DNA from 3 places in the Kitasatospora sp. NPDC057500 genome. Region 3 is predicted to be linked to each of the others. Evidence: predicted binding sites of a transcription regulator. Region 3 holds the regulator's gene; each other region holds the start of a gene.
The links. Region 3 encodes HrcA, which represses chaperone genes, less so after heat shock. Its sites were predicted from a motif close to TTNGCACTCNGNNNNNCNGAGTGCNAA; they were not measured.
Positions count from the first base shown of each region.

Region 1: the regulator HrcA is predicted to act here: its motif matches at 2,662-2,688, upstream of ACFU74_RS19655 (FmdB family zinc ribbon protein).
Region 2: the regulator HrcA is predicted to act here: its motif matches at 3,438-3,464, upstream of groES (co-chaperone GroES).

Region 1 is NZ_JBHVER010000086.1:8,088-13,073, reverse strand. Features, by position in the region: gene ACFU74_RS19665 (potassium/proton antiporter) at 1-913, shown strand, start outside; gene ACFU74_RS19660 (MFS transporter) at 1,312-2,571, shown strand; gene ACFU74_RS19655 (FmdB family zinc ribbon protein) at 2,700-2,999, shown strand; gene mscL (large conductance mechanosensitive channel protein MscL) at 3,569-3,988, shown strand; gene ACFU74_RS19645 (hypothetical protein) at 4,009-4,248, opposite strand; gene ACFU74_RS19640 (sigma-70 family RNA polymerase sigma factor) at 4,390-4,986, opposite strand, start outside.
Region 2 is NZ_JBHVER010000130.1:14,319-19,304, reverse strand. Features, by position in the region: gene ACFU74_RS24730 (LysR family transcriptional regulator) at 102-1,109, opposite strand; gene groL (chaperonin GroEL) at 1,241-2,875, opposite strand; gene groES (co-chaperone GroES) at 2,992-3,297, opposite strand; gene ACFU74_RS24715 (hypothetical protein) at 3,545-3,862, shown strand; gene ACFU74_RS24710 (methyltransferase domain-containing protein) at 3,859-4,986, shown strand, end outside.
Region 3 is NZ_JBHVER010000047.1:12,642-17,627, forward strand. Features, by position in the region: gene htpX (zinc metalloprotease HtpX) at 51-971, opposite strand; gene hrcA (heat-inducible transcriptional repressor HrcA) at 1,246-2,280, shown strand; gene dnaJ (molecular chaperone DnaJ) at 2,354-3,499, shown strand; gene ACFU74_RS13335 (16S rRNA (uracil(1498)-N(3))-methyltransferase) at 3,581-4,330, shown strand; gene ACFU74_RS13340 (S41 family peptidase) at 4,419-4,986, shown strand, end outside.

The DNA of each region.
Region 1 (4,986 bases), on a different contig from region 3:
CGGACTGGCCATCGGCCTCGTGGTCGGCAAGCTGGGCGCGTACGGCGTCAAGCACGTCGCGCTGCCGTCCTCCGGCCTCTACCCGATCGCCGTGATGGCGCTCACCGTGCTCGCCTACGCCGGCGGCGCGCTGCTGCACGGCTCCGGCTTCCTCGCCGTCTACGTCAGCGCGGTGGTCCTCGGCAACGCCAAGCTGCCGCACGGTCCGGCCGTGCGCGGCTTCGCCGACGGGCTCGCCTGGATCGGGCAGATCGGCATGTTCGTGCTGCTCGGCCTGCTCTGCACCCCCGAGTCGATGGGCTCCGCCGTGGTGCCCGCCCTGGTGATCGGCGCGGTGCTGGTCTTCCTCGCCCGGCCGCTCTCGGTGGTGCTGACCCTCACGCCGTTCAAGCTGCCGGCCCGCGAGCAGGCGCTGCTCAGCTGGGCCGGACTGCGCGGCGCGGTGCCCATCGTGCTGGCCACCATCCCGCTGGTCTCCGGCGCGCCGCTGGCGCAGGAGGTCTTCAACATCGTCTTCATCCTGGTCGTGGTCTTCACCCTGCTCCAGGGCCCGACCCTGCCCTGGGTCGCCAAGGCGCTGCGGATCGGCGAGGGCTCGATGGGCCAGGACCTCGACATCGAGTCCGCGCCGCTGGAGAAGCTGCACGGGCACCTGCTGTCGGTCGCGCTGGCGCCGGGTTCGCGGATGTCCGGCGTCGAGGTCGGCGAGCTGCGGCTGCCGACCGGTGCGGCGGTGACCCTGGTGGTGCGCGAGGGGAGCAGCTTCGTCCCGGACAGGACCACCGTGCTGCGCGGCGGGGACGAGCTGCTGGTGGTGACCACGGACGAGGTCGGCGAGGCGGCCGAGCGGCGGCTGCGGGCCGTGGACAAGGGCGGCAAGCTGGCCGACTGGCTGAACGGGCGCGACGGCTGAGGGCCGCACCCGATGTTCACCCCGGCGTCACGGGACACGTTCGGACCGGTCCTGTAGGGTCGGGGTGAGCGCGTCTTCTACGCGCGTAAATGCTTTCATCGCTGACACACCAACCCCAGCATCTGCCTGATGCAGAGTTGGCGCGACCGCTCGGCGGCCGCGGTCCGGCCCCGGCCCACCGCCGGACCGGCCCGGTATCTACCCCGGTCGACGCGCGAGAGGACGACTCTCGGCGCCGTCGGGGCCACCCCATGCCCTGCCGCGCTACCAGGCAGCAGGAAGGACCGACCGTGACGGCCCGCCGAACGGTCGAGAGCGTCCAGGACGCCCGTAGCACCACCGCGCCCGAGGAAACCGCCGCGCCCGCCGCCGCGCCCGCCCGCGTCGGCTACGGGACGCTGCTGCGCACGCCCGGCGCCTGGACGTTCCTGGCCCCCGCGTTCGTCGCGCGGCTGCCCTACGCGATGCTCGGCATGGGCATCCTGCTGCTCGTCAAGGACACCCACGGCTCCTACGGCACCGCCAGCACCGTCGCGGCGGTGGCCGCCGTCGCCCAGGCGCTGGTCGGCCCGCAGACCGGGCGGCTCGCCGACCGGTACGGCCAGGCCCCGGTGCTCGTCCCCACCGTGGTGGTGCACGCCGTCTCGGTCGGCGCGCTGATCGCGCTCGCGCTCGGGCACGCGCCGTCCTGGAGCCTCTTCCTGGCCGCCGCCCCCGCCGGCGCGAGCGTCCCGCAGATCGGCGCCATGGTCCGGGCCCGCTGGATCGCCACCTTCTCCGCCCGGGGCGCGTCCGCCGGCTCCGCCGCCAGGATGAGCACCGCCTTCGCCTTCGAGTCCGTGACGGACGAGTTCACCTTCGTGATCGGCCCGATCCTGGCCGCCGCCGTCGCCACCTCGGTCAGCCCCTCGGCCGGGCTGGCCGCCGAGGCCGCGCTGACCCTGGCCGGCGGCCTGGCCTTCGCCGCCCAGCGGCGCACCGCGCCCGCCCGGGTGGTGCGCGCGCCCGGCGCCCGGCAGGCCTCCGCGCTCGCCTCGCCCGGCGTCCGGCTGCTGGCCGGCACCTTCCTCGGCGTGGGCGCCGTCTTCGGCGGCCTCCAGGTCTCGGTGAACGCCTTCGCCGACTCGGTGGGGCGGCACGGCGCGGCCGGCACCGTGTACGGCGTCTTCGCGGGCGGCTCGATGGTCGCCGGCGTGCTGTACGGCATGATCGCCTGGCGGCGCCCCGTCCAGCAGCGGATGATCATCAGCTACGGCCTGCTGGTGCTGGGCTGCTCGACCCTGTGGGCGATGCCGAACCTGGTCGCGCTCTCGGCCGCCGGACTGGTCTGCGGCCTGGCCATCGCGCCGACCCTGATCAGCGGCTACACCCTGGTCGAGACGCTGGTCGAGGACGGCGCCAAGACCGAGGCCTTCACCTGGCTGACCGGCGCCATCGGCCTGGGCCTGGCGACCGGCGCGACGGCGGCCGGGCGGCTGGTCGACGCGCACGGGCCGTTGGTCGGGTTCCTGGTGCCGGTGGCCGGGGCCGGGCTGGGCCTGGTCGCGCTGGTCGCGCTGCGCGGGCTGCTGGTCCCCCGGAGCGAGCGCCCGGCGGCGGCCGCGGGCTCCGCGGAGCGGGGTGCCCCGGGCCGGCTGGTGGGCGCGGCCGAGGGCTGAGCGCGGTGGCCGGATCGGACACCACGCCGGACTCATCTCACATTCGAGTCGCTGGACTGATCCACCGGAATGCCGCATCATTGACCATCGTTAGCACTCATCAGGCGAGAGTGCCAGGAGGAAGACAAGTGCCCACGTACCAGTACCAGTGCACCGAGTGCGGCAACGGCCTGGAGGCGGTGCAGAAGTTCACCGACGAGCCGCTGACCACGTGCCCCGACTGCCAGGGTCGGCTCCGCAAGATCTTCTCGGCGGTGGGCGTGGTCTTCAAGGGCTCCGGCTTCTACCGGACCGACAGCCGCTCCTCCTCCAGCAGCTCGGTGGGCGGGGGTTCGTCCTCCTCGTCGTCGACGTCGGCCTCCTCGTCGTCCTCGTCCTCGTCGGGCTCCTCGACCCCCGCCGCGAGCCCCGCTCCGGCGGCCGGCTGAGCTTCGGCCGGGCACCGGCACCAGCTTTCCGCCGAACGGCCCGTCGTTCCCGCTTCCGAGCGGGTGCGGCGGGCCGTTCGCCGTCTCCGGGGGGCCTCGGCTCACTCGTCCGAGTGATGGTCTTCGTCCACAGGCCCGGGTTTTCCACAGGCTGGGAAAAGCGGCTCACGGCGGGAGCGCGGGCGGCCCAGAGTGTCGGTCACCGGAACCCGAAGCCGACCCCTGGAGGTGCCCGTGCGCACCGGTTCGCCCGCCCTGTCGCCCCGTCCGCTGCCGCTGCCGATCCCGCCGCTGCCCGCGTCGAGCGTCCCGCCCCGGCAGCCGGTGCCGGGGTTCCCGCCGATCGGCGGCCGGTCGGGTCCGCACTGCCGGCTCCGACGGGTGCTGCGCTACCGCGCCCCGGTCCCCGCCGTGCTGCTGCTGGCGGCGGCGGCCGTGCTCACCCTCGGCCCGTCCTGGACCGGCCCGCCCGTGCCGGGGGCGGCGCCGCCGGTGGGCCGAACGGGTTGTCCGTCGGAGGGGGCCGAAAATCACCCGTGACCGGCGAACGACTCCGTCGTTCACGCGGCATGAAAGGCTTCAAGGAATTCCTGCTGCGCGGAAACGTCGTCGAGCTGGCGGTCGCCGTGGTCATCGGCGCGGCCTTCACCAACATCGTCAACGCCTTCGTCAAGGGTGTGATCAACCCGATCGTCGGCGCGTTCGGAGCCAAGGACCTCGCGTCCTACAGCTCCTGCCTCAAGGGGCCCTGCGAGGTGTCCGCCACCGGCGAGGTCACGACCGGCATCCTCATCCTCTGGGGCAACGTGCTGAGCGCGGCCCTCCAGTTCCTGATCACCGCGGCCGTCGTCTACTTCTGCCTGATCCTGCCGATGACCAGGTTCACCGCCCGGCGCAAGACGCTGGCCGAGGTCCAGGCGGAGGCCGAGGCCAAGGAGGTGCTGCTGCTCACCGAGATCCGCGACGCCCTGGTCACCCGGGCCGGCTGAGGCCCGGCCGGGCCCGGTCGTCAGTCCCCGTGGTGCGGCGGGCGCTGGCTCAGGTACCAGTCCAGCCCCCGGCCGCCGCTCTCCCCCGTCCCGGGGCGGTCGCCCCAGCCGGTGTCGGTGTCGTCCCGGGACTGCCGCTCCAGCGGGTCGCCGAAGACCAGCCGGGCCTTCGCCGCCCTCTTCGCCCTGTCCGCCGCCGTCCCGCCCGCCGACTTCTCCTCGGCCACCGTCGCCTCCACCGCCGTCTTCTCCTCAGCCACCTTCGCCTCCACCGTCTCGACCTCCCCCGCCGTCGTTCCCGTCCGCTGCCACCAGCCTAGAAGGCCGACCGGCACGACGGCGGGCCCGGTGCGGAGCGCTCCGCACCGGGCCCGCCGGCCACCGTCATCCCCGGTTCCGCGTCACGCGGCCTCGAAGCCCGCGTGGTCGGCGATCTTCTTCAGCTCGGCCAGCGCGTGCTTCTCGATCTGGCGGATCCGCTCACGGGTCAGGCCGTGCTGCTTGCCCACCTCGGTCAGGGTGCGCTCGCGGCCGTCCTCCATGCCGTAGCGCGACCGGATGATCGAGGCCGTGCGGTCGTCCAGCCGCCCGATCAGGCCGTCCAGCTCCTCGCGGCGCAGCATGACCATCACGGCGTCCTCCGGGGAGGTCGCCCCGGTGTCCTCGACCAGGTCGCCGAACTGGGTCTCGCCCTCGTCGTCGACCGACATGTTCAGGCTGACCGGGTCGCGCGCCCAGTCCAGCACGTCCTTGATCCGGGCCTCGGTGGTGTCCAGCTCGGCCGCGATCTCGGCGGGCTCGGCCTCCCGGCCCAGCTCCTTCGACTTCTCCCGCTGCACCCGTCGGATCCGGCCGAGCTCCTCGACCAGGTGGACGGGCAGCCGGATGGTGCGCGACTGGTCGGCGATCGACCGGGTGATCGCCTGGCGGATCCACCACGTCGCGTAGGTGGAGAACTTGAAGCCCTTGGCGTAGTCGAACTTCTCCACCGCCCGGAC
Region 2 (4,986 bases), on a different contig from region 3:
CCGGCTTCGCCCGACCGGGAAGAAACGTTTCTTCTCGGGGTGAGGCACGCCCGGGGCCCGGCCGGGAGCCCGCGTCGCCGCCGGCCCGGCGCGCCGACGGGTCAGCGCCCGGCCGCCGCCGCCCCCGCCAGCCGCTCCAGCATCAGCGCCACCGCCGGCACCTCGGCGAGGTCCGGCAGGGTCAGCGCGACCACCTGCCGCACCGCCGGCGCCCCCGAGACGGCGTGCACCGCCACCGGCACCACCCCGTCGGGGCGCACCGACTCCAGCGCCAGCCCGGGCAGCACCGCCACCCCGAGCCCGGCGGCCACCAGCCCGACCACCGCCGGGTAGTCGTCGGTCGCGAAGTCGATCCGCGGCTCGAAGCCGGCGCCCGCGCACAGCTCCACCAGGTGCCCCCGGCACTGCGGACAGCCGGCGATCCACTGCTCCCCCGCCAGCTCGGCCAGCTCCACCGGCCCGCCGCGCCCGGCCAGCCGGTGGCCCGCGGGCAGCAGCCCGACCAGCGGGTCGTCCAGCAGCGGGGTCACCACCAGATCGGACCAGTCGACCCCCGCACTCAGCTGCTGGGCCTCCAGATTGGCCTCGGCACGCGCCTCCCGGGGCGTGCCGTGCGCGGGCGCCGGCGCCGGCGCGAGGGCGGATCCCGGGGCCTGCGGGTAGCGGAAGGCGAGCGCGACCTCGCACTCGCCGCCGCGCAGCATCGCCAGCGACTCCGGCGGCTCCGCCTCGACCAGCGACACGCGCACCCCCGGATGGCTGTCCCGCAGCCGGGCGACCGCCGGCGGCACCAGGGTCGAACTGGCGGTCGGGAAGGACACCAGCCGGACCCGTCCGGCCCGCAGCCCGGCGATCGCCGCGACCTCCTCCTCCGCGGCGGAGAGCCCGGCGAGGATCCCGGTGGCATGCTTGAGCAGGACCCGCCCGGCCTCGCTCAGCTGCATCCCTCGGCCCGAACGGACCACGAGCGGGGTGTCCACGGACTTCTCCAGCGCCTTCATCTGCTGGCTGATGGCGGGCTGGGTGCAGCCCATCTCGCGGGCGGCCGCGGAGAAGGAGCCGGTGCGGGCGACGGCACGCAGGACGCGCAGGTGGCGGGCCTCGATCATGCCCCCAAGATATAAGGGATTCTTTGCAACACGCAAAATTCAACTGATAGTTGAAGAATGGAACACGCCGCAGGCCCGGCCCGCCACCCCTCGCGGGGCGCGGACCGGGCCTGCGGTCAGTGGCTGCGGCCTCAGTGCGAGTGGCCGTGACCGCCGTGCGAGTGGCCGTGACCGTTGTCGGCCTCCTCCTCCTTCTTCTCCACCACGAGGGTCTCGGTGGTGAGCAGCAGGGAGGCGATCGAGGCGGCGTTCTCCAGGGCGGAGCGGGTGACCTTGACCGGGTCGATGACGCCGGCCTTGACCAGGTCGCCGTACTCGCCGGTGGCGGCGTTGTAGCCCTGGCCCTGCTCCAGCTCGGCGACCTTGGAGGTGATGACGTAGCCCTCCAGGCCGGCGTTCTGGGCGATCCAGCGCAGCGGCTCGTGCAGCGCCTTGCGGACGACCGCGACACCGGTGGCCTCGTCGCCGGACAGGCCCAGGCCGTCGTTCAGCACCTTGGCGGCGTGGACCAGGGAGGCGCCACCACCGGCGACGATGCCCTCCTCGACCGCGGCGCGGGTCGCCGAGATGGCGTCCTCCAGGCGGTGCTTGCGCTCCTTGAGCTCCACCTCGGTGGCGGCACCGACGCGGATGACGCAGACGCCGCCGGCCAGCTTGGCCAGGCGCTCCTGCAGCTTCTCGCGGTCCCAGTCCGAGTCGGTGTTGGCGATCTCGCCCTTGATCTGGGCGACGCGGCCGGCCACGGCCTCGGACTCGCCGGCACCGTCGACGACGATCGTGTCGTCCTTGGTGACGGTCACGCGGCGGGCCGAGCCCAGCACGTCCAGACCGGCCTGGTCGAGCTTGAGGCCGACCTCCTCGGAGATCACGGTGCCGCCGGTCAGGACGGCCAGGTCGCCGAGGATCGCCTTGCGGCGGTCGCCGAAGCCCGGGGCCTTGACGGCCACCGCGTTGAAGGTGCCGCGGATCTTGTTCACCACGAGGGTGGACAGCGCCTCGCCGTCGACGTCCTCGGCGATGATCAGCAGCGGGCGGGAGGTGCCGCCCTGGAGGATCTTCTCCAGCAGCGGCAGCAGCTCCTGGATGGAGGAGATCTTGCCCTGGTTGATCAGGATGTACGGGTCCTCGAGGACCGCCTCCTGGCGCTCCGCGTCGGTGACGAAGTACGGCGACAGGTAGCCCTTGTCGAACTGCATGCCCTCGGTGAAGTCCAGCTCCACGCCGAAGGTGTTCGACTCCTCGACGGTGATGACACCGTCCTTGCCGACCTTGTCGATCGCCTCGGCGATCAGCTCGCCGACCTGGGCGTCCTGGGCGGACAGCGTGGCGACGGCGGCGACGTCGTCCTTGCCCTCGATCTCGCGGGCGACCGACAGCAGGTGCTCGGAGACGGCGGCGACGGCCTTGTCGATGCCCTTCTTCAGGGCGGCCGGGCCGGCGCCGGCGGCGACGTTGCGCAGACCCTCGTTGACCAGGGCCTGGGCCAGCACGGTGGCGGTGGTGGTGCCGTCACCCGCGACGTCGTTGGTCTTGGTGGCGACCTCCTTGACGAGCTGCGCGCCAAGGTTCTCGTACGGGTCGTCGAGCTCGACCTCACGGGCGATGGTGACACCGTCGTTGGTGATGGTCGGGGCGCCGAACTTCTTGTCGATGACGACGTTGCGGCCCTTGGGGCCGATGGTCACCTTGACGGTGTCGGCCAGCTTGTTGACACCGCGCTCCAGCGAGCGGCGGGCGTCCTCGTCGAACTGCAGGATCTTCGCCATGTTCCCTATTCCCTCGGGGGTGCGGCCGTCGCGGCGGCCGCTCGACTACGTGAACCAACAGCCACGCCCCGGTCCCCTGTCACTAGGGACACGGATCCGGGGCGTGGCAGGACGCTTTACTTCTCGATGATGGCGAGAACGTCGCGGGCGGAGAGCACCAGGTACTCCTCGCCCTGGTACTTCACCTCGGTGCCGCCGTACTTCGAGTACAGGACGATGTCACCCACGGCGACGTCGAGCGGCAGACGCTGGCCGTCCTCGAAGCGGCCCGGGCCGACGGCCAGGACGACGCCCTCCTGGGGCTTCTCCTTGGCGGTGTCCGGGATAACCAGGCCGGAGGCCGTGGTGGTCTCGGCGTCGAGCGGCTGGACCACGATGCGGTCCTCGAGCGGCTTGATGGCAACCTTGCTGCTGGTGGTCACGTCCGAGCTCCCCTTCGGAGATTACGGGGTTTTCTAACGGGTAGGGGCGAACTCGCGCGTCTGCCGTCGCGGGGGTCAGACACGCATTGTCGCGTTAGCACTCCCCCGGTGGGGAGTGCTAGGACGACCATAGGCCGCGGTTAGCACTCAGTCAACCAGAGTGCCAACGACGCGCCCACGGGTCCCGCGATGCGGATGAGTAGCCGTACTCATGTGCGAGGTGCGCGGGGGCGCCAGACTCGGCTCCATGACCACGACGCTGAGCGCCGCCCGGCCCGCCCGGTGGAAAGACCTCCTGTTCGCGGTGATCCTCCTGCCGTTGTTCCTCGCGATGCCCGTCGCCGTTCTCCAGGTGTGCTCGGCGACCGTCTGGACCGCGGGTTCGCGCTACTCCTCCGGCGGCTCGGCCGCCGTTCTGGGGGCCGCCGCACTGCTGACGCTCGCCGCCACCGGCGTGATCACCTGGGTCGCCCGGCGCCTCGGCTACCCGGTCGTGGCGGTCGTCGCCGCAGTGGCACCGTTCGTCTACCCGGTCTTCATCGTGGTCGTCCTCAGCAGCCTCTGACCGGCGAGAATGGGCCCGTGGAGAACGACGACCTGCGGCCCCTGCTGACCGACCGGGGCCAGGCCCTGCTCGCCGAACTGCGCGACTTCGCGCCCGGGGAGGAGCTGGCACTGGCCACCCGGCTGCGCAAGGAGCACCCCGCCGAGCTGGTGTCGGCCGCCTTCGGGCAGGCCCGGCTGCGGCAGCGGGCCCGGGCCAAGTTCGGCGCCGACGCCGACCTCATGTACTTCACGCCCAACGGCGTCGAGCAGTCCACCCGGCGCGAGGTCGCCGAGTGGCGGGCCCGCCGGTTCGCGGACCTCGGGGTGAAGCGGCTGGCCGACCTCTGCTGCGGGATCGGCGGCGACGTGCTGGCGCTCGCCCGGGCCGGCGTCGAGGTGCTCGCCGTCGACAAGGACCCGGCCGCCTGCGCCGCCACCGCCGCCAACGCCGCCGCGCTGGGCCTGGCCGACCGGGTCGAGGTGCGCTGCGCGGACGTCGCCGACGTCGACGTCGCCGGCTTCGACGCGGTCTTCACCGACCCGGCCCGGCGCACCTCGCGCGGCCGGGTCTTCGACCCCGAGGCGTACGCGCCGCCGCTCTCCTGGGCGGTCGAGGCCGGCCGGCGCACCCCCGTCGGCGCGCTCAAGGTGGCCCCCGGCATCCCGCACGAGGCGGTGCCCGCGGACGCCGAGGCCGAATGGGTCTCCGACCACGGCGACGTCAAGGAGGCGGTGCTCTGGTTCGGCACCCGGGCCGAGCGCCCGCACCGCGCCACCCTGCTGCCGCAGCGGGCCAGCCTCACCGGCGGCGACCTGCCCGACCCGCCGGCCGGGCCGGTCGGCCGCTACCTGTACGAGCCGGACGGCGCGGTCATCCGCGCCCACCTGGTCGCCGAGGTGGCGCAGCAGGTGAACGGGCGGCTGATCGACCCGAAGATCGCCTACGTCACCTCCGACGAGCTGGTGGACACCCCCTACGCACACGGCTTCGAGCTGACCGACGTGCTGCCGTTCCACATCAAGCGGCTCAAGGCGCTGCTGCGCGAGCGGGGCGTCGGCACGGTGGTGATCAAGAAGCGCGGGATGGCGATCACCCCGGAGGAGCTGCGCCGCCAGCTGAAGCCGGCCGGCCCGAACACCGTC
Region 3 (4,986 bases):
GGTGGCGGTGGTGGCAGGGTCAACGGGTCAACGGGTCAGCGGGTCACGGGTCACCGGCCGAGCCGGGTGGAGATCTTCGCGAGCTGCGCCAGCCGCTGCTCCAGGCTCGGGTGGGTGGAGAACAGCTGGGCGGCGGCCTCCCGGGCGCTCAGCGCGGGGGCGAAGTAGAAGGCGTTGTAGGCCTGCGCCCGGCGCAGGTCCTTGGTCGGGATGGCGGCGATCTGGCCGGTCACCTTGGTGAGCGCCGAGGCGAGCGCGCTGGGGCGGCCGGTGAGCTGGGCGGCGGCCCGGTCGGCGGCCAGCTCCCGGTAGCGGGAGAGCAGCCGGGTCAGCAGGAAGCTGATCGCGTAGACGGCGATCGACACCAGCGGGATCACCAGCGCGGCGATCGCGGCGTTGGAGTCGTTGCTGTTGCGCCCGCCGCCCATGAAGCCCCCGTACATGGCGATCCGGGTCATCGCGCCGGCCAGCACGCCGAGGAAGCCGGCCACCGTCATCACGGCGACGTCCCGGTGGGCGACGTGCGACAGCTCGTGCGCGAGCACGCCCTCCAGCTCCTCCGGCTCCAGCCGGCGCAGCAGCCCGGTGGTGACGCAGACCACCGCGTTGCGGGGGTTGCGGCCGGTGGCGAAGGCGTTCGGCATGTCGTTGTCGGCGACGGCGACCCGGGGCTTGGGCATGTCGGCGAGCGCGCAGAGCCGGTCGACGGCGCCGTGCAGCTGCGGGTACTGCTCCGGGGTGACCCGGTGGGCGCCCATGGCCCGCTCGGTGATCCTGTCGCTGAACCAGAACTGGGCGACGAACAGGCCGCCGGAGATCAGGACGATGATCGGCCAGGCGCCGCGCAGCAGGGCGATCAGCAGCCCGGTGAAGCCGACGTACAGCAGTCCGATCAGGAACATCGTCCCCACCATCCGGCCGGTCAGGCCGCGGTCGGGGGCGAAACGGGTGTGCTGGCCCGGGGTCGACATCGCTGTTCCTCCGTTCGCCGTCCGCTTCCGATGCTGCCACCCGGGCGGGCACGCGGCATCACCCGCGTGCCGCGAACTGCGGGCAGGATCACCCCGGCAGGGCCGTTCCTGCCGTCGGACCCGGGCCTTACACTGGCAGGTACGGTGCTGGCACTCGGGTGTTCAGAGTGCCAAGGCCGGGGTCCTGCGGGGCCGGCCGGACAGCTCGAATGCGGACACATGCCACAACGGCGTGTCACAACGGACAACGCGTGAAGACGGAGGTGCGTGCCCCATGGCCGGTGAGGTCCGTCAGCTCGACGACCGCAAGCTCGCGGTGCTTCGCGCGATCGTCCAGGACTACGTGGGGACGGAGGAGCCGGTCGGCTCCAAGGCCCTGGTCGACCGGCACAACCTCGGGGTCTCCCCGGCCACCGTCCGCAACGACATGGCGGCGCTGGAGGAGGACGGCTACATCCACCAGCCGCACACCAGCGCCGGACGCATCCCCACCGACAAGGGCTACCGGCTGTTCGTCGACAAGCTGGCCGAGGTCAAGCCGATGAGCGCGCCCGAGCGGCGGGCGATCCGGCACTTCCTGGACGGCGCGGTGGACCTCGACGACGTGGTCGCCCGCACGGTGCGGCTGCTGGCCCAGCTGACCCGCCAGGTCGCGGTGGTGCAGTACCCCTCGCTGAGCCGCTCCACGGTGCGGCACATCGAGCTGGTCGCGCTGGCCCCGGCGAAGGTGATGCTGGTCCTGATCACCAACACCGGCCGGGTCGAGCAGCGGCTGGTGGACTGCCCGGGCACCGTCGGCGAGAGCTTGCTGGCGGACCTGCGGGCCCGGGTCAACGCACGGGCCGCGGGCCAGCGGCTCCCGGAGGTCCCGGGGCTGCTGGAGGAACTGCCCGCGCTGTTCGAGGCGGCCGACCGGCCGACCGTGTCGACGGTGCTGGCGACGCTCTTCGAGACGCTCGCCGAGCAGAGCGAGGAGCGGATCATGCTGGCCGGCACGGCCAACCTGACCCGCTTCGGCCACGACTTCCCGCTGACCATCCAGCCGGTGCTGGAAGCACTGGAGGAGCAGGTCGTCCTGCTCCGCCTCCTGGGTGAGACCGCGGACGCCGGGATGACGGTCCGGATCGGGCGGGAGAACGCCTACGAGGGCCTGAATTCCACGTCGGTCGTCTCGGTCGGTTACGGTTCGGGCGACGAAAGCGTGGCCAAACTGGGTGTGATCGGTCCGACCCGGATGGACTACCCGGGCACAATGGGGGCGGTGCGAGCGGTGGCACGGTACGTGGGCCAGATCCTGGCCGAGTCGTAGGAACGAGCCCGCCGGAATCCGGCGGTGCCCGAAGTCGCAAGCACACTTACAGGCGGAACAAGCGGAGCATTTGGTGGCCACGGACTACTACGCGGTACTCGGCGTCCGACGGGATGCGGGGCAGGACGAGATCAAGAAGGCGTTCCGGCGCCTGGCACGCGAACTGCACCCGGACGTCAACCCGGACCCGAAGACGCAGGAGCGGTTCAAGGAGATCAACGCCGCCTACGAGGTGCTCTCCGACCCGCAGAAGCGCCAGGTCTACGACCTCGGCGGCGACCCGCTCTCGCCGAACGGCGGGGGCGGCGGGGCGGGCGGCTTCGGCGCGGGCGCGGCCGGCTTCGGCTTCTCCGACATCATGGACGCCTTCTTCGGCGCCGCCTCCGGCCAGCGCGGCCCGCGCTCGCGGACCCGGCGCGGCCAGGACGCCATGATCCGCCTGGAGATCACCCTGGAGGAGGCCGCGTTCGGCACCACCAAGGAGCTCCAGGTCGACACGGCCGTCACCTGCACCACCTGCAGCGGAGAGGGCGCCGCGCCCGGCACCTCCGCGCAGACCTGCGACATGTGCCGCGGCAAGGGCGAGGTCTCCCAGGTCACCCGGTCCTTCCTGGGCCAGGTCATGACCTCCCGCCCCTGCCCGCAGTGCCAGGGCTTCGGCACCGTCGTGCCGACCCCGTGCCCGGAGTGCGCCGGCGACGGCCGGGTCCGCGCCCGCCGCACCCTGACCGTCAAGATCCCGGCCGGTGTCGACAACGGCACCCGCATCCAGCTGGCCGGCGAGGGCGAGGTCGGCCCCGGCGGCGGCCCGGCCGGCGACCTGTACGTCGAGATCGCCGAGACCACCCACGCGGTGTTCCAGCGGCGCGGCGACGACCTGCACTGCACCGTCACCATCCCGATGACGGCGGCCTCGCTCGGCACCCAGGTGCCGCTGCAGACCCTGGACGGGGTGGAGGAGGTCGACATCCGGCCCGGCACCCAGTCCGGCCAGTCCATCCCGCTGCACGGCCGGGGCATCACCCACCTGCGCGGCGGCGGCCGGGGCGACCTGATAGTGCACGTCGAGGTGCAGACGCCCACCAAGCTCGACGCCGAGCAGGAGGACCTGCTGCGCCGCCTGGCGGTGCTGCGCGGCGAGGAGCGGCCCTCCGGCCAGTTCGCGCCCGGGCAGCAGGGGCTGTTCTCCCGGCTGAAGGACGCCTTCAACGGCCGGTAGCCGTCCCGCGCGGGGGTGCCGAGGCTTCCTCGGCACCCCTTTCGCGTTCCCGTTCCCCTTCCCACCCCGGAGGTTCCCCGCATGACCGCGCCCGTGTTCGTCGCCGACACCGAGCGGATCGCCGCCGCCGCGCCCGGCGCCCTGGTGCTGCTGGACGGGCCGGAGGGCCGGCACGCGGCCGCCGTGAAGCGGCTGGAGCAGGGCGAGGCGGTCACCCTGACGGACGGCCTCGGCCTCGGCGTGGACGGCACCGTCGCGCGGGTGCTCGGCAAGGACGCGGTCGAGGTGGCGGTGGCGGCCGTGCGCGAGGAGCCGCAGCCGCAGCCGCGGATCGTCGTCGTCCAGGCGCTGCCCAAGGGCGACCGGGGCGAGCTGGCCGTGGAGACCATGACCGAGGTCGGCGTGGACGTGGTGATCCCCTGGGCGGCGTCGCGCTGCATCACCCAGTGGAAGGGCGAGCGCGGCGGCAAGGCGCTCGCCAAGTGGCGGGCCACCGCGCGGGAGGCCGGCAAGCAGTCCCGCCGGCTGCGCTTCCCCGTGGTCCGCGACGTGATGACCACCCGGCAGCTGGCCCCGGTGCTGATCGGCGCCGCGTTCGCGGCCGTGCTGCACGAGGAGGGCGCCGAGCCGCTGGCCGGCGCCGCGCTGCCGGACACCGGGGACCTGGTGCTGGTGGTCGGCCCGGAGGGCGGGGTCTCCCCGGAGGAGCTGGCCGCCTTCGCCGCGGACGGCGCGAAGCCGTACCGGCTCGGCCCCTCGGTGCTGCGCACCTCGACCGCCGGCGTGGCGGCCGGCGCGCTGCTGCTGGGCCGCACCGGCCGCTGGTCGTAGCACCGGTTCCCCGGCGGCGTCCCCCGCAGGGGGCCGTGGTCGGGAAAGTCCCGGCGCGCGGGGCGGCCCCGTGCCTAGGGTGACGGGTGTGAGCGAACCCGAGAGCACTCCCGTGGGCGCCTATCTGCGCCACCCGCACCTGCACGGTGACCTGATCACCTTCGTGGCCGAGAACGACGTGTGGCTCGCCCCGCTGGACGGCGGCCGGGCCTGGCGGCTGACGGCGGACCACGTCCCGGTCCGCCGCCCCCGGTTCTCCCCGGACGGCCGGTACGTCGCGTTCACCTCCACCCGCGACGGCGCCCCCGAGGTGCACCTCGCGCCGGTGGACGGCGGCCCGTCCCGCCGGCTCACCTACTGGGGCGACGACCAGACCCAGCTGCGCGGCTGGACGGCGGACGGCCGCCCGATCGCCACCACCGCCGCCGGGCAGGCCTCGCTGCGCCGCACCTGGGCCCACGCCGTGCCGCTGGACGGCGGCGAGCCGGTGCGGCTGCCGTACGGGCCGGTCGGCGGGCTGGCCTTCGAGCCGGGCGGCGACCGGGCGCTGCTGGTCTCCGCGTTCGGCGTGGAACCGGCTTGGTGGAAGCGGTACCGGGGCGGGCGGGCCGGGAAGCTGTGGATCGGCGCCGAGCGCTTCGAGCGCGTCCACGAGG